DNA from 3 places in the Mycobacterium sp. pV006 genome. Region 1 is predicted to be linked to each of the others. Evidence: riboswitches for the same ligand, from Rfam matches in the RefSeq annotation. Region 1 holds a riboswitch; each other region holds the start of a gene.

The links. Region 1 has a riboswitch for thiamine pyrophosphate ahead of ACAG25_RS12920 (ECF transporter S component). Riboswitches for the same ligand answer to the same signal wherever they lie in the genome.
Region 2: another riboswitch for thiamine pyrophosphate. It lies ahead of thiO (glycine oxidase ThiO); the one in region 1 lies ahead of ACAG25_RS12920 (ECF transporter S component).
Region 3: another riboswitch for thiamine pyrophosphate. It lies ahead of thiC (phosphomethylpyrimidine synthase ThiC); the one in region 1 lies ahead of ACAG25_RS12920 (ECF transporter S component).

Annotation. Positions count from the first base shown of each region.
Region 1 covers NZ_JBGGKT010000007.1:72,909-79,846, forward strand. Annotated here, with positions in the region: gene ACAG25_RS12890 (lipoprotein LpqH) at 1-411, shown strand, start outside; gene ACAG25_RS12895 (L,D-transpeptidase family protein) at 421-1,182, opposite strand; gene ACAG25_RS12900 (threonine/serine dehydratase) at 1,246-2,214, opposite strand; gene ACAG25_RS12905 (hypothetical protein) at 2,231-2,779, opposite strand; gene ACAG25_RS12910 (energy-coupling factor transporter transmembrane protein EcfT) at 2,769-3,515, opposite strand; gene ACAG25_RS12915 (ABC transporter ATP-binding protein) at 3,512-4,978, opposite strand; gene ACAG25_RS12920 (ECF transporter S component) at 4,975-5,601, opposite strand; TPP riboswitch at 5,593-5,702, opposite strand; gene ACAG25_RS12925 (cyclopropane mycolic acid synthase family methyltransferase) at 5,745-6,629, opposite strand; gene ACAG25_RS12930 (hypothetical protein) at 6,825-6,938, shown strand, end outside.
Region 2 covers NZ_JBGGKT010000005.1:110,639-117,576, forward strand. Annotated here, with positions in the region: gene ACAG25_RS10010 (ABC transporter ATP-binding protein) at 1-789, opposite strand, end outside; gene ACAG25_RS10015 (SGNH/GDSL hydrolase family protein) at 786-1,538, opposite strand; gene ACAG25_RS10020 (thiazole synthase) at 1,541-2,317, opposite strand; gene thiS (sulfur carrier protein ThiS) at 2,310-2,507, opposite strand; gene thiO (glycine oxidase ThiO) at 2,504-3,568, opposite strand; TPP riboswitch at 3,559-3,658, opposite strand; gene thiE (thiamine phosphate synthase) at 3,722-4,378, shown strand; gene ACAG25_RS10040 (NUDIX domain-containing protein) at 4,375-4,866, opposite strand; gene glnX (protein kinase G-activating protein GlnX) at 4,982-6,301, shown strand; gene ACAG25_RS10050 (transporter substrate-binding domain-containing protein) at 6,331-6,938, shown strand, end outside.
Region 3 covers NZ_JBGGKT010000005.1:95,525-102,462, reverse strand. Annotated here, with positions in the region: gene ACAG25_RS09970 (alpha/beta family hydrolase) at 1-127, opposite strand, end outside; gene thiD (bifunctional hydroxymethylpyrimidine kinase/phosphomethylpyrimidine kinase) at 124-912, opposite strand; gene thiC (phosphomethylpyrimidine synthase ThiC) at 957-2,549, opposite strand; TPP riboswitch at 2,542-2,650, opposite strand; gene ACAG25_RS09955 (exodeoxyribonuclease III) at 2,807-3,622, opposite strand; gene ACAG25_RS09950 (GNAT family N-acetyltransferase) at 3,628-4,521, opposite strand; gene ACAG25_RS09945 (peptide deformylase) at 4,525-5,118, opposite strand; gene ACAG25_RS09940 (DUF3263 domain-containing protein) at 5,267-5,575, shown strand; gene ACAG25_RS09935 (LytR C-terminal domain-containing protein) at 5,628-6,083, shown strand; gene ACAG25_RS09930 (superoxide dismutase family protein) at 6,109-6,813, shown strand; gene ACAG25_RS09925 (glutamate--cysteine ligase) at 6,794-6,938, shown strand, end outside.

The sequences.
Region 1 (6,938 bases):
CGCAAAGTCCTGGCAGCCGCCGCCGGCCTCACCCTCTGTCTGGCCGGGTGCTCGAGCCCGGAGCCCGCGCTGGGCGGAACCACGGCCACTGTCACGATCGACGGTCAGGCCGTCAACGGTGCGCATCCGGTGCGGTGTCACCAGTCCGGGTGGTCGTGGTTCATCGAGACGCCCGGGGACACCGGGAGCTTCTCGGCGATCCTGGACGCAAGCGGACCGATGACCGCACAGTCCGTCCAGTTCAACGACTTCGGCGGCTTCACCGGTTCGTTCTGGACCGACAACGTCGGCGAGGCCCAGGTCAGCGGCGAGAACGGGCGCTACACGATCACCGGAACCGCCGACGGCAACTTCACCGAGAAGCCCAACGAAGCGGTCAGCGCCGAGTTCCGCATCCAGACCGACTGCTGAGCGGGGCCGTCAGGCCTGCACGATGATCGGATCGCCGATCCGCACGGTGTCGAAGTACCAGGCGGCGTTGTCCGGGCTGAGGTTGATGCAACCGTGGCTGACGTTGGCGTAGCCCTGCGAACCCACCGACCACGGTGCGGAGTGCACGTAGACCCCGCCCCAGGTGACCCGCACGCCGTACTCCCCCTTGATCAGATAGCCCTCCGGGTCGTCGAGGGGGATGCCGATGGTGCGCGAGTCGAAGGTGACGTTGCGTTCCTTCGACAGCGCCGTGAAGCGGCCGACCGGCGTCGGGAACTTCGCCTTGCCCATCGAGGCCGGCATCTGCCGGGCCACCACACCGTCGATGCTGACGGTGAAGGTGTACGCGCTGATATCGGCGACACTGACTACGGCGGCGCCGGTCTGGAAGCTCGTGGAGAGGCCGTCGGCGCGCACGTCGATGCGTGAATGGGCGGGGTAGAACCCGTCCGGGGTGAACTCCACGGTCCGGTCGTCGAGCCAGGTCACCGATCCGGGTGCCGGGGTGGGCGCGCCCGCGGCGCGGACCTCGAAGGAGCGCTCCACGACCTCCCGGTCGGCCGGTGCGGACCGGAAGGTGACGGTGACCGGATGGGCGACACCGACCGTCTGGCCCGGCGCGGGCCAAACCTGCACCGGGCGCGGCAGCGACACCGCGGCGTGGGACACCGGCGCTGCCGGCGCGACGGCCGCAACGAGGATGGTCAACAGTGCCGCGCAAATCAGCGCGGTTTGCTGCAGAGGTCTCAGCACAACCTCCTTTTTACCCGGATTTTCCGATAGTTACCTATCGCCGCGACCACGGTGATCGTTTCACCGATATCGGTGCGGCCCGGCGGCGAGATACTCGCGCAGCGCCGCGGGCTCGATGTTGCCACCGGAGAGCACGACCACCGTCGGCCCGTCCGGCGTGACTCCGCGGTGATAGGCCGCCAACGCGACAGCGCCGCTGGGCTCACTGACCAACCGGCCGCGCAGCGCGAAGTCGGCCACCGCCGACCGGATCTCGTCCTCGGAGACGGTGATCATCTCGTCGACCACGGTCTGTAGGTGCGCGAACGTCAGGTCCGACGGCTGGGAACGCAACCCGTCGGCGATGGTGCGGTTGCGGTCGGTGATGGGCCAGTCGACCCGGTGACCGACGCGCAGCGCCTCGGCGGTGTCGGCGGCCAGTTCGGGTTCCACGCCGACGACGCGAGCCTGCGGGCACAGCGCGCGGATCGCGACCCCGACCCCCGAACACAGGCCCCCGCCGCTGACCGGCACCAGGACGGTACGCACCTCAGGCAGATCCTCACCGATCTCCAGGCCCACGGTGCCCTGCCCGGCGATGACATCCGGATGGTCGAACGGCGGGATCATGACCGCGCCGGTGTCCCGGGCGACCTCGTCGGCCACCTGTTCGCGCGCTCCGGCGCTGCAGAGCACCACCCGGGCCCCGTGTCTGCGCGTGGCGTCCACCTTGATCGACGGTGTCTCCTCCGGCATCACGATGTGGCCGCGCAGGCCGAAGGTCCGTGCGGCGTAGGCCACGGCCTGGGCGTGGTTGCCGCTGGAGTACGCCACCACGTCGGAGACGTCGGGGTCGGCGGCGCGCAGGACGGAGAGGGCGTTGAACGCGCCGCGCACCTTGAACGCCCCGATGGCCTGCAGGCTCTCCGGTTTGATCCACAGGCTGCGATCCGCGTCGCCCCACAGCGCCGGCAGCAGCGGGGTGCGCACCACGTGGGGGCGGATGCGCTCGGCCGCGGCCCGGACGTCGTCGATCGTGACAAGCTGCATGCCCCGAGTCTGCCCGTCAGGTCGACCAGCGCCACCCATCGGTGCCGTTGAACACGATGAGGTCGGCGACCGCACGCGGATGGTGGGCCGCGAGGAACGCGTCTTCCTGCCGAGCCCAGCGTTCCCAGTGCGGGCGGTAGGTGTCGCCGTCGCGCAGCAACGCGCGGCGCTTGCGCTCGGTGTCGTCGGCCTCGATCCAGATGCCCAGGTCGGCCAGCGACCGGTTGGCGGCGGTCAGGGCTCCGGATCCTTCGACGATCAGCCGCTGCTGCGGGGCCACGGCGTGCCATTCGGCCGGTGCCTCGAGGACCCAGTCCCAGCGCCGCCACCGGCCCGTCCTGCCGTGGGCGCGGGGCGTCAGTAATTCGTCGTGCACGTGCTCGACGGCCCAGGCCAGGCCGTCCCAGCCGGGGTAGATGTCGTCGAGGGTGACCACGACGCTGTCCACCCACCGGGCGGTGAGCATCGTCGCCAGGGTGGACTTGCCGGACCCGGAGCGGCCGCCGATCAGCACGGTGCGTGCCTCCGTGCCGTCGAGTCGGCGCGCGAGGTCGTCAGGAACCAATGAAATTCCAGTGTCCGGTGTGTACCGACACGGCGATCGCGGTCACGGCGATCACCGAACCTGCGGCGATCACCGCGATCTCGGCGCCCGCGAACCGCGACGGGCGGGCCCAGGTGCGGGTCGGGTACGCGCCGAACCCCCGGGCCTCCATCGCCGTGGCCAGCATGGATCCGCGCCGGACGGCGAAGACCAGCAGCGCGAATGCCTGGCCGGCGGTGCGCCGCAGCCGGTCCTGGTCGGCGACGCCCCGCGCGCGGCGGGCGTAGCCGAGATACCGCCAGTCCTGCCGCAGCAGCCCGACCAGGCGCAGCCCCGCCAACGCGCCGAGCACGAAGCGCGCGGGCAGCCGCAACACCTGCCCCAGGCCGTCGGCGAGTTCGGTCGGGTCGGTGTCGATGAACAGCACCACCGACGGCAGCGCGATGGCCAGCACGCGCAGGAACGTGGCCACCGCCAGTTCGACCGAGCCGTCGCTGACGGTGATCAGCAGGAACTGCCAGTGCACGACACCGCTCGGCTCGCCGTAGAGCAGGATGGTCAGCGCGGTCAGCCCGGCGAAGACCACCAGCATCGACCCGCGGATCAACAAGGGGCGCAACGGGATCCGCAACGCCAGGAACAGGATCAACTCCAACGCCAGCGCGGTGGTTGCCGACACCCAGTCCAGGCTGAGCACCAGTCCCACGGCGATGACCAGTGCCGCGGCCAGCCGTGCGACCGGATTGATCCGGCTCACCGGTCGGCCCTCTCGGCCACAGCGGGCGAGGACAACTCGACGCGTTGGTCGGCGAGCAGGTCGGTGAAGTCGGTGTCATGGGTGATCGCCACCACCGCGGTTCCGTCGTCGGCGATCTCGGCGAGCAGGCAGATCAGTTCCTCCCACGTCGTGCGGTCCTGCCCGAACGTCGGTTCGTCCAGGACGATCACCGCCGGTGCGGTGGCCAGCACCGTGGCCACCGACAGCCGTCGCTGTTCGCCGCCGGACAATGTGTACGGGTTGGCGTCGGCGAGTGTGCTCAGTCGCAGCCGGTCCAGCAGCGCGTCACAGGTCCGGTCGATCCGATCCCGACGGTGGCCGAGCGCCCGCGGACCCAGCGCCAGTTCGGCACGCACACTCGCGGTGAGGAACTGGTGTTCGGGGTTCTGGAACACACTGCCGATGCGGGTCAACAGGTCCCGCGACTTCCAGTCCACCGGCCGACGCCGGCCGGGCGCCGGCGCGAATCCGGGGTGCGCCTCGAGCGTTCCGCCGCGCGGGGGCAGCAGCCCGCCCACCGAAAGGGCGAGTGCGGACTTTCCCGCACCGTTGGGGCCGGTGACGACGGTGACCGACCTGCGGCGCAGCGTGAAGTCCAGCGGCTGCGTGCCGGGCCCGCCGGGATGGGCAGCGGTCAGGGCGACGGCGTCGAGTACCGGGTCTGCGGGCCGGCGGTCGCGGGTCACCGACGGCAGCGGCACGTCGGGCAGCCAGACGCCGGCGCGCGTCAGTGAGTCGTGCTGTTGCCTCAGTGTGGGCTCGGGTGGCCCGTCGGCGATCACCTCGCCGGTGGCGCCGAGCACGACCACCCGGTCGACGACGGGAAGCCACACCTGCGTGCGGTGTTCGACGACCACGAGGGTGGCCCCGGTGTGCGCGGCGGCCGCGGCCACCGCGTCGCGGACCTCCACCACGCCGGCGGGATCGAGATTGGCCGTCGGCTCGTCGAGCAGGATCAGGCCGGGGTCCATGGCCAGCACCCCTGCCAGCGCGAGGCGCTGCTGCTGGCCGCCGGAGAGCCGGGACGTGTCCCGGCGCAACGGCACGTCGAGACCGACCGCCGCCAGCGCCCGGCGCACGCGGGGCCAGATCGCGTCGCGTTCGGTGCGGAAGTTCTCCATCCCGAACGCCACGTCGTCGCCGACCCGGGACAGGATCACCTGCGAATCCGGGTTCTGCAGGACCATGCCGATGCGGTGCCGGCGGTCCTGCGGTGCCGCGCCGTCGACCAGCAACCGCCCTGACTCGTCACCGTCCTCGCTGCCGCCGAGCAGCCCCGCAAGTCCTTGCAGCAGAGTCGATTTGCCCGAACCCGAGGGGCCGAGCAGTAGGACCCGCTCCCCCGGTTCGATCGCCAGATCCAGACCCCGGATCGCCGCGGCGGAGCGACCCGCGTGCCGCCAGTGCCAGCCCTGGGCGCGCACGGCGACCCCGCCGGTCATCGCACCGCGCCGCCGCGAGCTGCGGTGCGCCCGGAGGCGAAGCGCGACAGCGCGCCCGTCTCGGCCAGCGCGCGCACCACGTACCACGACAGGGCGCCGGCCAGCAGGGCGCCGGAGACGATCGCCGACACGGTGTAGATCGTGGCGAACGCCGCGGCCGCGCCGGGATACCACAGCAGGAGATCGTTGACCGCGAGTGCCAGACCGGCCACCGCGCCGGCGAGGACCGCGACCGGCAGCGTCCATCGGCGGTACAGGAACGCCGCGAACACCAGCTCGGCGGCCAGCCCCTGCACCAGACCGGATTCCAGGGTGAGCACCCCCCACTGGTTGCCGACCAGCGCGGACACCGTCGCGGCGACGAGCTCGCCGTACAGCGCCGCGCCGGGCTTGCGGATCACCAGCGCGGTCAGCACCCCGGCGAACAACCAGCCGCCGCCCAACAGCGCCTGCAGGCCGGGCAGCAGCGCGCCCAGCGGGGCGCCGATGGGGTTCGACGCGACGTTCCACATCACGAACACCAGACCGGACGCGACGGCAAGGACGCTGGCCACCACGATGTCGACCACGCGCCAGCGGTACGACGGCCTGCTCATCGGATTCTCGGAACGGACGTCGGCCATCGCTTCACTCCCTACGCCGGCATTACCCGGTCAGGTTCATACGGTCGACGGCCCTGAGCCGTCCTCTCAGCGCATGGGTGTGCGCTCCCGTGTGGGTTGTCGGCTCCAACGGTACCGTCCTACCGCCGGGCCCGCGGCGCTGACTACGCCTTGGTCAGCGTGAACTGGCAGACGTCGGTGTAGCCCTCGCGGAAGAGGTCCGCGCAGCCGGTCAGGTACTTCATGTAGCGGTCGTAGACCTCTTGCGACTGCACCCGGATGGCCTCGTCCTTGTTGGCCTCCAGCGCCGCCGACCACAGTTCGAGGGTGCGCGCGTAGTGCAGGCGCAGCGGCTGCACCCGGGCGACGGTGAAGCCGGCCTTGGTGGCGTGGCTGCGCACCGTGTTCGGCTGGGGCAGATCCCCGCCCGGGAAGATCTCGTCCATGATGAATTTGAAGAAGCGGATCTTGGTCATCGTCAGCGGCAGGTCGCGCGCCTTGAACTCGTCGTCGTCGGGTTTGACGATGGTGTGCAGCATCATCACGCCGTCATCGGGCAGCGCCTGGTAGGCCATCGAGAAGAAGTCGTCGTAGCGGTCGCGGCCGAAGTGCTCGAACGCGCCGATCGAGACGATGCGGTCCACGGGCTCGCGGAACTGTTCCCAGCCCTGCAGCAGGACGCGCTTGGAGCGCTGGCTCGGGTGCTCGTCGAGGCGGCGCTGCACGTGTGCCTGCTGGTTGCGGCTCAGCGTCAACCCCACCACGTTCACGTCGTACTCGTCGATGGCGCGCAGCAGGGTTCCGCCCCAGCCGCATCCCACGTCGAGCAACGTCATCCCCGGCTGCAGACCGAGTTTGCCCAGCGACAGGTCGATCTTCGCGATCTGGGCTTCTTCGAGGGTCATGTCGTCGCGCTCGAAGTAGGCGCAGCTGTAGGTCTGCGTGCGATCGAGGAACAGCCGGTAGAACTCGTCGGAGAGGTCGTAGTGCGACTGGACGTCTTCGAAATGCGGGGTCAGGTCGCGTGCCCCGTCTTTGGCTTCTGGCAAGTCGCAAGCCTTTCCAATCGAGATGCTTAAAGATTGGCGGCCCCGCCGGTTTAGAGGACCCGTGTTGTCGTTGCGCAGTTACGCACAATACCGGAGATGGTACGGCGTCCATCGCAGGCGACCGGATCGGGCGGGTACCGTCGAGCAGGCCTATCGTGGACGGAGTCCGCGCACGTCAGCGAAAGAGAGGGAACGATGACAACTCCGGATCCCAGCTCGTTCGACGACGCCCCGGAGGCCGACGTCGTCGATCAGAATCTCCCGGTCGACGATACCGAGGACACCACGGTCTGGTCCGAGGCGCAGCGG
Region 2 (6,938 bases), on a different contig from region 1:
CTCACCCACCGCGTCGGTGGTGGTGTCGGCGACGGTCAACGCGTCGGGTTCGTCGCGCACCGCCAGCCCGGCGGCGGTGAGCAACGAGCGCAGTGCGGCCAGCTGGGGGCTGCGGACCCGCACGCCGGCCGCACCGGAGCGGTCGAGGAACTCGGCGACGGTGGTGGACGCGATCAGGCGGCCCTGGCCGATCACGATCAGCCGATCGGCGGTCTCGGCCATCTCGGAGAGCAGATGGCTGGACACGAACACCGTGCGGCCCTCGCCGGCGAGCCTGCGCATCAGGGTGCGCACCCAGTGGATGCCCTCCGGGTCGAGGCCGTTGACCGGTTCGTCGAACAGCAGCACCGACGGATCGCCGAGCAGCGCGGCCGCGATACCCAGCCGCTGGCCCATGCCCAGCGACAGGGTGCGGGCCCGCGCGCCGGCGACGGCGCCGAGCCCGACCATCTCGAGGACCTCGTCGACGCGGCGCCGCGGGATCCCGTTGGCGGCGGCGACCCAGCGCAGGTGGTTGCGCACCGACCGGGTCGGATGGACCTGGCGCGCGTCGAGCAGCGCGCCGACGGTGCGCAGCGGGTCGGTCAGGTCGCGGTAGCGCCGTCCGTCGATGACGGCCGCACCCGAGGTGGGTCGGTCCAGTCCGAGGATCATCCGCATCGTGGTGGTCTTCCCGGCGCCGTTGGGGCCGAGGAAGCCGGTCACCACGCCGGGCTCGACCGTGCAGGTCAGTCCGTCGACGGCGCGGGTGCGGCCGTAGTTCTTGGTCAGTTCCTGCAGCTCGATCATCCGCGGACCGCCGAGACCACCAGGTCGGCCACCGCGCGCATACCGGCGGCGTTGGGGTGCAGCGGCGCCGGCCGGCCGGGCAGCGGCCAGCCGAACGGGGTGGTCCACGGCCGGGTCGACCACGCATGGTGATCCCGGCTGGCGGCTCCGGCGCGCACCAGCCCGCAGCCGGTCGCGGACGCGGCGTCGGCGGTCAGGTGTTCGAGACGCTCGGCGAGGTGACGGGCCAGCGCAGCGTCGGCCTCCCGGAGCGGCGGCTCGTCGGGAAGGAAGGTCAGGTAGTCGACGAACAGCACGGTCGCCTTCGGTGCGCGCGCCCGCAGCGTCTGCCCCACCTCGATCAACGACTCCCCCAGCTCGTCGATCGCGCGCTGACGCACCTGCGGGTCGAGCAGATCGCGGATTTTGGCGCCCACCAGCGGAATGGACTGCACCCACCGGGGCAGCCCGGCCGCGAACAGCATCGGCACGTACCCGATGTCGTTGCCGCCGATCGTGACCGTCACCAGCGTCTCCGACCCGTCGAGCGCGTCGGCCTGCGGGGGTGCGCCGTTCTGGCGTTCGGTCAGCACGTGCGCGGTGGTGGCACCGGAATACGTCACGTCGACCAGATGCAGCCCGAGCCGCTCGGCGACCAGGTGCGGATAGTTGCGCGCCGACCGGCCCGCCCGGCGGGGCGACCCCGGCGCGCGGGGCCGGATGCCGGGCCCGGCGGCCATCGAACTGCCCAGCGCCACATAATGATCCATCGCTACAGCGCCGGGCTCGAGGCGTGCGCCCAGAACCGCTTGGGAATCCGTCCCGCTTGCCGGGCCAGGTGCCCGGCCCGCACCGCGGCCGCCATGGCGGCGGCCATCGCCGGCGGGTCGGCCGCGCGGGTCACCGCGCTGGCCAGAAGCACGGCGTCGCAGCCGAGTTCCATCGCCAGGGCGGCGTCGCTGGCGGTGCCGATGCCGGCATCGAGGATGACCGGCACGGAGGCGGCCTCGACGATCATCTCGATGTTGTGCGGGTTGGAGATCCCCAGACCGGTGCCGATCGGCGAGCCCAGCGGCATCACCGCGGCGCACCCGGTGTCTTCGAGGCGCCGCGCCAGTACCGGGTCGTCGTTGGTGTAAGGCAGCACGACGAAGCCGTCGTCGACGAGTTGTTCGGCGGCGCGGACCAGCTCGACGGCGTCGGGCAACAGGGTGCGTTCGTCGGCGATCACCTCGAGCTTGACCCAGTCGGTGCCCAGCGCTTCGCGGGCCAGGCGGGCGGTCATCACGGCTTCGGCCGCCCCGCGGCATCCGGCCGTGTTGGGCAGCGGGGTGATGCCGAGCCTGGTGAGCAGATCGAGGACACCGGTGCCGCCGTCGGCGTCGACGCGGCGCATCGCGACGGTGGTCAGCTCGGTCTCCGATGCGACGAGCGCCTCTTCGAGGACGGCGAGGTTGGCGGCCCCGCCGGTGCCGAGGATCAGCCGCGACCCGAACTCGCGTCCGGCGATGCTGAGTTTCGCGGTGGCCTTCGTGGTGGACTCAGCCACCCTGCACCGCCGCCACCACTTCCACCTTCGCGCCGTCGACCAGGGCGGTGTCCCATTCCGAGCGCGGCAGCACCGACCAGTCGACCGCCACCGCGATCCCCTTCTCCGGGTAACCGAGGTGGTCCAGCAGCGCCGCGACGGTGATGCTCTCGGCGACGTCGACGGCTTCGTCGTTGACTGTGACTTTCACGAGGTCACTCCTACTTTCGTTCTCCACTGGTCGTCGACCAGTTCTTCACCACGCAGGTGCGCCGCGATCGTCTCTGCGGTCCACGGCGCCAACAGGAATCCGGACCGGCCGTGGCCCGTCGCGACCAGCGTGCGGTCGTCGAGCCGCCCGACCAGCGGCATGTTGTCCGGTGTCATCGGACGTAAACCCGCGGCGCACTCGGCGAGTTCGTATTCGCCCAGCGCGGGCATGACCGCGCACGCGTCGTCGAGCAGTTCCCGCACCCCGGTCACCGCCGGGGCGGTATCGCGGCCGTGTTCGTACTGGGTCGCACCGACCACCACGCCGTCGGCGCGCGGCACCAGGTACACCTGCCGGCCGTGGACGCGGGCGCGAATCACGCGCTGCGGCACCGGCATACAGCCACGTCGCCACCGCAGCCGCAGGACCTCGCCCTTGACGGGACGCACCGCCAGTCCCGGCCACAGCGCCGGGGCGTCGATGCCGTTGGCGATCACCACCGCATCCGCGTCGGCGGCGTCGTCGAGGGATTCCACCGCCGCAACCCACGTCACGCCGAGCCGCTCGCAGTGCGCGGCCAGCGCGGCCACCACGGCACGGTTGTCGACGGCGAGTTCGGTGTCGGCGATGAAACCGTGCCGGATGCCCTGAGCCAGAAGCGGTTCCACGTCACGCGCGGCTGTCGTCAGCGAGACCGGATGCCCCTGCGCGGACAGCCACTCCCCGACCGTCCGGAGGTCCTGGGCGTCCGCGCGGTCGACGGCGACCACCAGTGAGCTGCGGGCGGTGACCACCGCATCCGGCATGCCGTCGAGAAATCCGTTGCGCCACAGCTGGAGTGACGCCAGGCCCAGCATCAGCAGACGCTCCTCGCCGGGCCAGCCCTCGCTGTGCGGGGCCAGCATCCCGCCGGCCACCCAGGACGCCGCCGGCCCGTCGCCGCGGTGCACCCGGACCGACCAGCCGTCCTGCGCGGCGCGGCGCGCGACTGCCAGGCCGATGACGCCGCCGCCGATGACGGCCAGCGACCCGCGTGCCGAGTCGGGACCTGCGGTGGTCATGGGGTCCTCCCTTCGCCGGCATGACCCGGATCAGGTGTGACGGTCAGAGCCGGCGCGCTCACTCTCAGTCCCCGGACCCGGGACTCCCGTGTGGGTGGTGTCGTTCGGGTACCAGCCTACTGACCGTGCCTGGGCCGGGCTAACGTTCGGGCTGTGCCTGCCGCCGCGTCCCGCCTCCAGTCCTGCCGCCTGTACCTGTGCACCGACGCCCGCCGCGAACGGGGCGACCTCGCCGATTTCGCGGAGGCGGCGCTGGCCGGCGGCGTCGACATCATCCAGTTGCGCGACAAGAACTCCTCCGGTGAGCAGAAGTTCGGGCCACTGGAGGCGCGGGAGGAACTCGAGGCGCTCGAGGTGCTCGCCGACGCGGCGCGCCGCCACGGGGCGCTGCTGGCCGCCAACGACCGCGCCGACATCGCGCGGGCGGCCGGCGCCGACGTGCTGCACCTGGGCCAGGACGACCTGCCGCTGTCAGTGGCCCGCGAAATCGTCGGATCGACGGTGATCGGCCGGTCGACCCATGACATCGACCAGGTCGAACGCGCGATCGCCGAGGATGTCGACTACTTCTGCGTGGGCCCGTGCTGGCCGACGCCGACCAAGCCGGGCCGGCCGGCGCCGGGCCTGGACCTGGTGCGCGCCGCGGCGGCGCGCGACACCGCCAAGCCGTGGTTCGCGATCGGCGGCATCGACGCCCAGACCTTGCCCGAGGTGGTGGCCGCCGGCGCGCAGCGTGTCGTGGTGGTGCGCGCCATCACCGGCGCCGAGGATCCCCGGGCGGCGGCGGCAGATCTGCGGGCCGCGCTCTAGGAGCGGCGCTCGATCGGCAGCGGGATCGACGCGACGACCTCGCGCAGGCGCGCCCAACTGGCCGCGAAACCCGGGTGCAGCGGCAGGTCGGCGACGTCGTCCTCGGCCACCCAGCGCAGCTCGGCGCTCTCCCGGTTGGGCACGGTGTCGAGCAGTTCGTCGGCGTCGGCGATGACCGTGGTGTAGGACCACCCGGTGACTTCGGCGGTCACCACCGTGGTCCGCACCGTCAGACGGTCCGGCGGCAGGCCGGCTTCCTCGATCGCCTCGCGGATGGCCGCCTCCTCGGCGGTCTCGTGGCTGTCACGCGCGCCGCCGGGCAGTCCCCACGTGCCGCCCTGATGGCTCCACGGCGCGCGGTGCTGCAGCAGCACTGCTGCGGTGCCGTCCGGTCGCGGGGCCCGTAACAGCAGTCCCGCCGCGCCGTGCCTGCCCCAGTAGGCAGCACCGTTGGAAGAGACCACCCATCCGTCACCGTCCCCGCGCACGCGTTCAGGATAGGGAACTGAATTCCCACACACCGCACGGTCAGCTCTTAGACTTCTTTCATAGAGTTGGCCGAGTCGGAACCGAGATCGAGACCAAGGTGAGGTCCGCCCAGACGTGACTGTGGAGTTGGCGCATCCCTCGACCGAACCTCTGGCGTCGCGGTCGCCGACGGGCCGAGCCCATCCACGCTGGTGGTTCCTGTGGACCACGCCCGGCCGGATCCTGTCCATCGGGCTGGTGCTGGTCGTCCTCGTCATCGCGAGTGCGTTCGCGACGTCGACCACGATCAACGACCGCCAGCAAGCGTTGACCACGGTGCTCAACCACACCGAGCCGTTGGCGTTCGCCGCCGGGCAGCTCTACACCACGCTGTCGGTCGCCGACGCCGCCGCGGCCACCGCGTTCATCGCCGGCACCGAGCCGCGCGCGGTCCGGCAACGCTACGAGCAGGCCATCACCGACGCCGCGGTCGCGGTCACCCGCTCGTCGAGCGGTCTGACCGACGAGGATCTGGTGCAGTTGCTGGGCCGGATCAACGCGCGCCTGGCTGTTTACACCGGCTTGGTGGAGACCGCCCGGACCAACAATCGCGCGGGCAACCCGGTCGGCTCGTCGTACCTGTCGGAGGCGTCGTCGATGATGCAGCAGGAGATCCTGCCCGACGCGCAGTTGCTCTACGAGGAGACCTCGGCGCGGGTGGACGCCGAGACGACGGCGTCGGCGCGCATCCCGGCCCCGGTGATCCTGGTGGTGGTGGCGACCCTGCTGTTCGGGGTGTTCGCCAACCGGTGGATGGCCAAGCGCACCCGGCGGCGCGTCAACATCGGTCTGGTGGCCGGCGGGCTGGCGGTGCTGATCATGTTGATGTGGGTGGGCACCGCGTTGATCATGTCGACCGGCGACAGCCGCTCGGCCAAGGAGACGGCGGCCGAGTCGCTCAAGACGGTGACCACGATGGCGATCACCGCGCAGCAGGCTCGGGCCGACGAGACGCTGTCGCTGATCCGGCGCGGCGACGAGAACGTGCGCAAGCAGTCTTACTACGAGCGCATCGATTCGATGCAGGAGCAGCTGACCCGCTACCTGGAACGCGAAGACTCGATCGACAAGACCGGCCTGGCCGACGCCCGGGAACTGCTGGACCGGTGGCGCGCCGCCGACGACCGCATCAGCGCCTACATCGCGGTGGGCAACTACCAGGCCGCCACCCAGGTGGCGCTGGGGACCGGGGAGGACGACTCCACCCCGGCGTTCGACAAGCTCGACGAGGCGCTCACCAAGGGCATCGAGCAGAGCCGCAGCCAACTGCGCAACGAGATCCTCAACGCGCGCCGGGTGCTGTCCGGGGCGACGGTGGGTGCGGCGGCGTTGTCCATCGTGGCGGCGATCGCGGTGGCGTTGGGGATCTGGCCGAGGCTCAGTGAGTACAGGTGATGAGCCGCTTGCGCGAAGAACAAACGGGGATGAGGAAGATTTTGGACGCGAGGAAGCTGGGCGCGGTGGTCGCCGCCCTGGTGCTCAGCGGATGCGGGCAGTCCGCCCCGGTGGTGCCGACGCCCAGTGTGACGCTGGCCCCGCCCACCCCGGCCGGGATGGAGGAGCTGCCCCCGGCCCCGGCGCGCCCGCCGAGCACCGACGACGAATCCTGCAACCGCACCGAGAGCCTGCGTCCCTTCGCCACCCGCGCGGAAGCCGACGAGGCCGTGGCCGGCATCCGGGACCGCGGTCGGCTGATCGTGGGGCTCGACATCGGCAGCAACCTGTTCAGCTTCCGCGATCCGATCACCGGGGAGATCACCGGTTTCGACGTGGACATCGCCGCGGAGATCTCCCGCGACATCTTCGGTACGCCCTCGCAGGTGGAGTACCGCATCCTGTCGTCGGCGGACCGCATCGAGGCGTTGCAGAACAACGAGGTCGACGTGGTGGTCAAGACGATGACCATCACCTGTGAGCGCAAGAAGCTGGTGAACTTCTCGACGGTGTATCTCACTGCGCGGCAGCGGATCCTGGCGCCGCGCAGCTCCACGATCCGTCAGTCGTCGGACCTGTCGGGCAAGCGGGTCTGCGT
Region 3 (6,938 bases), on a different contig from region 1:
CGCACAGCGCGGTCAACATCGCCGACTCTCGGCTGCCGCCGGCGCCGTGGGTCAGCGCGACCACACCGGTCGGGGTGCCGGCCGGTTCGTGGGCGACGCCGGCGATCGTGTCCAGGTCGCTGGTCATTCGCCGAGCCGGAACAGCGCCGACACCGGGCCGTGGCCCTGGCCCAACGGGTAGGCCGCCTTCAGGCACTCGGTGACCCACCGCTTTCCGAAGGCGACTGCCTCGGGCACCGGGTAGCCGTGCGCCAGTGCGCCCGCGGTGGCCGCCGCCAGCGTGTCCCCGGCGCCGTGGTCGTGAGGCGTGTCGATGCGCACCGCGTCGAACTCGTGGAAATCGGTGCCGTCGAACAACAAATCCGGACTGTGCGCCGACGACCGCAGGTGCCCGCCCTTCACCAACGCCCACCGCGGACCCATGTCGTGCAGCGCACGGGCGGCCGCACGCTGGGTGTCCGCGTCGATCACCTCGATCCCGGTGAGCAGACGCACCTCGTCGAGATTCGGCGTCACCAGGGTGGCCAGCGGGAACAACCGCGACTTCAACGAGTCCAGCGCGCTGGGATGCAGCAGCGGATCCCCGTGCATCGAGGCGCACACCGGATCCACCACCAGCGGGACGTGATCTGCCAGGCCTGCCTGCTCCCACGCCCCGGCGACGGTGTCGATGATCTCGGCCGAGGCCAGCATGCCGGTCTTGGCGGCCTGCAGTCCGATGTCGGAGGCCACCGCCTCGATCTGTCCCGCGATGACATCGCGCGGAATCTCGTGAAAACCCCTGACGCCCAAGGAGTTCTGCACCGTCACGGCGGTCACGGCGACCAGCCCGTGCAACCCCAGCATCGCGAAGGTCCGCAGATCGGCCTGGATGCCGGCGCCGCCGCCGGAGTCCGATCCGGCGATGGTCATCACCCGCAGCGGGGTCTGACCCGGTGGCGTCAGCGGCAGGCGGTTCACGGTGTCACCACCGGCAGGTACACCCGGTTGCCGGCTTCGGCGAACTCTCGCGCCTTGTCGGCCATGCCCTGCTCGTAGATCTGCTGCTGGTAGGTGTCGCGCACCTCGTGGCTGATCCGCATCGAGCAGAACTTCGGGCCGCACATCGAGCAGAAGTGTGCGGTCTTGGCCGGGGCCGCGGGCAGCGTCTCGTCGTGGTAAGCGCGGGCGGTGTCGGGGTCCAGCGACAGGTGGAACTGGTCTTCCCACCGGAACTCGAAGCGGGCTCGCGACAGTGCGTCGTCGCGCTGCTGGGCCCGCGGGTGCCCCTTCGCGAGATCGGCTGCGTGGGCGGCGATCTTGTATGCGATCACACCGTCCTTGACGTCCTTGCGGTTGGGCAGGCCCAGGTGTTCCTTCGGTGTGACGTAACACAGCATCGCGGTGCCGGCCTGGGCGATCATCGCGGCACCGATGGCCGAGGTGATGTGGTCGTAGGCCGGGGCGATGTCGGTGGCCAGCGGGCCCAGCGTGTAGAACGGCGCCTCGTCGCACCACTGCTCCTCGAGCCGGACGTTCTCGACGATCTTGTGCATCGGGACGTGGCCGGGACCCTCGATCATCACCTGCACGCCATGGGATCTCGCGATCTTGGTCAGTTCGCCGAGGGTGCGGAGTTCGGCGAACTGCGCCTCGTCGTTGGCGTCGGCGATCGATCCCGGCCGCAGTCCGTCGCCGAGGGAGAACGTGACGTCGTAGCGGGCGAGGATCTCGCAGAGTTCCTCGAAGTGGGTGTAGAGGAACGACTCCCGGTGATGTGCCAGACACCAGGCCGCCATGATGGACCCGCCGCGCGACACGATCCCGGTGACCCGGTCGACGGTCAGCGGGATGTGGCGCAGCAGCACCCCGGCGTGCACGGTCATGTAGTCGACGCCCTGTTCGCACTGCTCGATCACGGTGTCGCGGTACAGTTCCCACGTCAACGCCACCGGGTCGCCGTCGCACTTCTCCAGTGCCTGGTAGATCGGTACGGTGCCGACCGGTACCGGGGAGTTGCGCAGGATCCATTCGCGGGTGGTGTGGATGTCGCGGCCGGTGGACAGGTCCATGATGGTGTCCGCGCCCCAGCGGGTGGCCCACACCATCTTGTCGACCTCCTCGGCGATCGACGACGACACCGCCGAATTGCCGATGTTGGCATTGATCTTCACCGCGAACGCCTTGCCGATGATCATCGGTTCGGCCTCGGGGTGGCGGTGGTTGGCGGGGATGACCGCCCGCCCGCGGGCGACCTCGTCACGCACGAGTTCGGCTGCCACGCCTTCACGTTCGGCGATGAACGCCATCTCCGCGGTGATCTCGCCGGCGCGGGCGCGCTGCAGCTGGGTGCCGCGGTCGGTGACGACGGTCCGGCGCGGCAGACCGGCCTCGAGGTCGATGACGGCGTCGTCGTCGGTGTACGGGCCGGAGGTGTCGTACAGATCGAGGTGTTCGCCGGTGCTCAGGTGTACGCGGCGGAACGGTACCCGCGCCTCGCCGCGGTAGATCTTGCTGCTGCCCGCGATCGGGCCGGTGGTGACAGTGGGTGTGCTGTGGACGCCAGACATTTCGGCCTCTCCCTACGCCGGCATTACCCGGTCAGGTTCGTACGGTCGACGGGTCTACCCGTCCTCTCAGCGCGTTACGACGCGCTCCCGCGTGGTGGACGGGTGACACGCTAGCGCAGGGGAGTGGGAGAGGGGAAGGGGAAGCGGCGGTTGTCTTCGCCGAACGTGCGCTCAGGGCGGGATTCGGGCCGATTTTCCGCCGACGATGCACGCTCGGCGAGCGCGGAATTCGGCTCGCGGACCGGAGATTTCGGTCGCTACCGCAGCGTCACCAGGACCGGGGCGTGGTCGCTCGGCGAGCCTACCCGGTTCTTGCCGGTCTTGCGCTCGTCGCGGACGATCTCGGCGTGCTCGACGCGTTCGGCCAGCGCGGGCGAGCCCAGGATGAAGTCGATGCGCATGCCCCGGTTCTTCGGGAACCGCAGCTGCGTGTAGTCCCAGTAGGTGAAGACATCCGGTCCGGGGGTGTAGGGGCGGACGACGTCGGTGTAGCCGGTCGCGACGATCGCCTCGAATGCGCTGCGTTCGGGTTCGGTGACGTGGGTGCTGTGCTGGTAGAACTCCACACTCCACACGTCCTCGTCGGTGGGGGCGATGTTCCAGTCGCCCACCAGGGCGATGGGCGACGACGGATCGTCTTTCAACCATCCGGCGGCCGTGTCCCGTAGTGCGGCAAGCCATTCCAATTTGTACCGGTAGTGCGGGGAGTCCACCGTGCGGCCGTTGGGCACATACAGGCTCCACACCCGCACCCCGGCACACGTGGCGCCCAGCGCGCGAGCCTCCGCGGCGCCCTCGATCTCGGGTTTGTCGCTCCAGGTCGGTTGGCCGGCGAACCCGACCTCGACGTCGTCGATGCCGACCCGCGACGCGATGGCCACGCCGTTCCACTGGTTGAACCCGCAGTGCACCACCTCGTAACCGAGCGCGGCGAACGGCATGGTCGGGAACTGGTCGTCGGAGCACTTCGTCTCCTGCATCGCCAGCACGTCGACGTCGGCGCGGGACAGCCAGTCGGTGACCCGGTCCACCCGGGCGCGGATCGAGTTGACGTTCCAGGTGGCCAGACGCATGGCTCTCACAGTAGGGCGTCGGCGGCGACGTAGCGGGACCGATGGTGCACGACGAAGCCCATGGACTCGTACAGGCTGCGCGCCGCAGTGTTCTCGACCACCACCTGCACGTAACCCCGGGTCGCCCCGCGCTGGGCGGCCCAGTCCAGCAGACCGGCGCACAGACGGCGCGCCAGACCCCGGCGGCGAGCCGATTCGGCCACCCGTACCGCCGAGACACCGGCCCACCGGGTGCCGTCGGGCGCCTCGGTGATCGCGACGCGACCCACCGCGGCACCGGACAGACAGCCGAACCCGACCTCGCCGTCGACGACGGCGGTCAGCACGTCGACCGGGACGTCGCGCTGGTAGAGGTGCAACCACCGGTCGGAGGGCCGGGGCAGCACCTCGAGCTCGGTGTCGTGGGTGGTGCGTTCGAGATCCGTTGCCATGACCAGGTTCTCGGCGTCGGTGGGCACCCCGGCGGGCACCCGGAACAACCGGTCGGGTGCGGAGATCAACGCCGGGACACCGCGGTCGGCGTACCAGCGGGCCACGTCGACGATCTCCCGGTGACTGGTGAAGCGCAGCGGCACAGCGGAGTTGGCCCGCCGGGTGGTGCCGCCGCGACGCACGAACCAGCCGTCGAGCCACCGGTGCTCGGTGCCGGGCCAGCCCAGCGCGGCCGCGTGTTCGAGATTGCGGATCTCACCGGTACGCACGGGGATCTCCGGCAGCTCCCGCACGGCCACCACGTCGGCCGGGGCGACGGCCACGACGCCGTCGTTCTTGGTCTGCACCAGCACCGTCGGCGCGGTCTGCAGGAGCCGGCCCACGACGTCGGTCAGCGGGGGAACCTCGCCGGCGGGCAGCCGGTAGCGCAGGCTGACGCGGGTGCCGACGTCAGGCATGCCGGGCATCGGTCAGTGCCCGAACGGGTCGGGATCCTCACCGGGCATCCAGGACAGGCCCGGCACACCCCAGCCGTTCGACTTCACCGCGCGCTTGGCGCTGCGCGCGTTGCGGCCGATCAGCCGGTCCAGATAGAGGAAGCCGTCGAGGTGTCCGGTCTCGTGCTGCAGCATCCGGGCGAACAGGTCGGTGCCCTCGACCGTGATCGGGTTGCCGTCCGCGTCCAACCCGGTCACCCGTGCCCACGAGGCGCGTCCGGTGGGGAACGACTCGCCGGGTACCGACAGGCAACCTTCGTCGTCGTCCTCGGGGTCGGGCATGGTCTCGGGGATCTCGGAGGTCTCCAGCACCGGATTGACCACGACGCCGCGGCGGCGCAGCGTCTTGCCGCGGGCATCGGCGCAGTCGTAGACGAAGACCCGCTTGGCCACCCCGATCTGGTTGGCGGCCAGGCCGACACCGTGGGCAGCGTCCATCGTGTCGTAGAGATCGGTGATGAGATCGGCGAGGTCGGCGGGCAGCGACCCGTCCTCGGCAACCGGCACCGGTTCGGTGGCGGTGTGCAGGACAGGGTCGCCCACGATGCGGATCGGACGTACGGCCATGGTGGGCCAGCTTAATCGGGCGGCTCCGGCGACATTTTCCGTGCCGACGCGCGGCGATCCGTCCCGCGGCCGTGACCCGGCCGTGATTGAATGACCGCGATAAACCACACCAATGTCATTCACTTGTCGGAAGGGTCCAAGAAGCGATATGGACGGCGCCATCGCGCGGGCTGAGCAGTCCGGGGACGACACCGAACCCGCCGACGGCCTGACCCGTCGGGAGCACGACATCCTGGCGTTCGAACGGCAATGGTGGAAATACGCGGGTTCCAAGGAAGACGCGATCAAAGAACTGTTCTCGATGTCGGCCACCCGCTACTACCAGGTACTCAACGCGCTGGTGGACCGTCCCGAGGCGCTGGCCGCCGATCCGATGCTGGTGAAGCGGCTGCGCAGGCTGCGGGCCAGTCGCCAGAAGGCGCGGGCCGCGCGTCGCCTCGGCTTCGATGTGACCTGATCGCGACCGGACTTTTTCTGTACCTCCGCGGCGGGTCGATACAGTAGCGCCGATGAACCAGCGAGATTCCTCAGGGCTGCCCCTGCGTGCCATGGTGATGGTCCTGTTGTTCCTCGGCGTGGTTTTCCTGCTCGTCGCGATCCAGGCACTCGGCGGCGACTCCGACGACGAGTCCTCGATCGCCGCGACGGCGACTACCAGCGCCACGACGTCACCGACGACCACGGCCGAACCCGCCCGGCCCGATGTGCGGGTGCTCAACATCTCCGAGGTCGCCGGCGCCGCCGAGGCGACCGCCACCCGACTGCGCGACGAAGGCTGGACGGTCACCGAGACCGGGAACTTCGTCCTGCCCGAGACCACGGTGACCACGGTGTACTTCGGGGAGGCGCCGGAGGAGCAGCAGGCTGCCGAGGACATCGGCCGGTTGCTCGAAGCGCCGGTGGCTCCGCGGGTACCCGAGCTCGTAGACCAACCACCGGGCGTGATCGTCGCGGTGATTGGTTAGGCTCTTGCTCATGCGTAGGACCCCCATGCGTAGGACCGTTGCCGCCACCCTGTTCGCAGCGCCCGCACTCGTGTTGAGCGCCTGCTCTCCCCCCGGGGAAGTGCCGTCGGATTCACCCGGCACCCAACCCCCGGTGTGGACCGGCTCGCCGGCCCCCACGACCGAGGCGGGCGGCCACGGAGCGGGGCACGGCGCCGCCGCCGCCGCCGGCGACACGCTGAGCGCGGACATCCGCAACGCCGACGGCGTCACGGTGGCCACCGCGGACATCGCTTTCACCGACGGCTTCGCCACGGTGACCGTCGAGACCACCGGCCAGGGCCGGTTGACCCCGGGATTCCACGGCCTGCACATCCACTCGGTCGGCAAGTGCGAGACCGATTCGGTGTCGCCCACCGGCGGCGCACCGGGCAACTTCAACTCCGCCGGCGGACACCTCCACACCTCCCGCGACAACGAGGGACACCCCGCCGCGGGTGACCTGTCCGCGCTGCAGATCCGCAGCGACGGCGAAGGCAAGCTGGTCACCACCACCGACGCGTTCACCGCGGAGGACCTGCTCGCCGACGGCGGCGCGGCCATCATGATCCACGAGAAGCCGGACAACTACGCCAACATCCCGCCGGAGCGCTACCAGCAGATCAACGGCGACCCGCCACCGGACCAGACCACCCTGGACACCGGTGACGCCGGTGCGCGGGTGGCGTGCGGTGTCATCGGCCGCGGCTGACGCCCGCATCGATTTCTCCGGGTCGGCCCGCCCGACGGTCGGGGTCGAGTGGGAGTTCGCCCTCGTCGACGCCGACAGCAGGGACCTGAGCAACGAAGCCGCCTCGGTGATCGCCGAACTCGGCG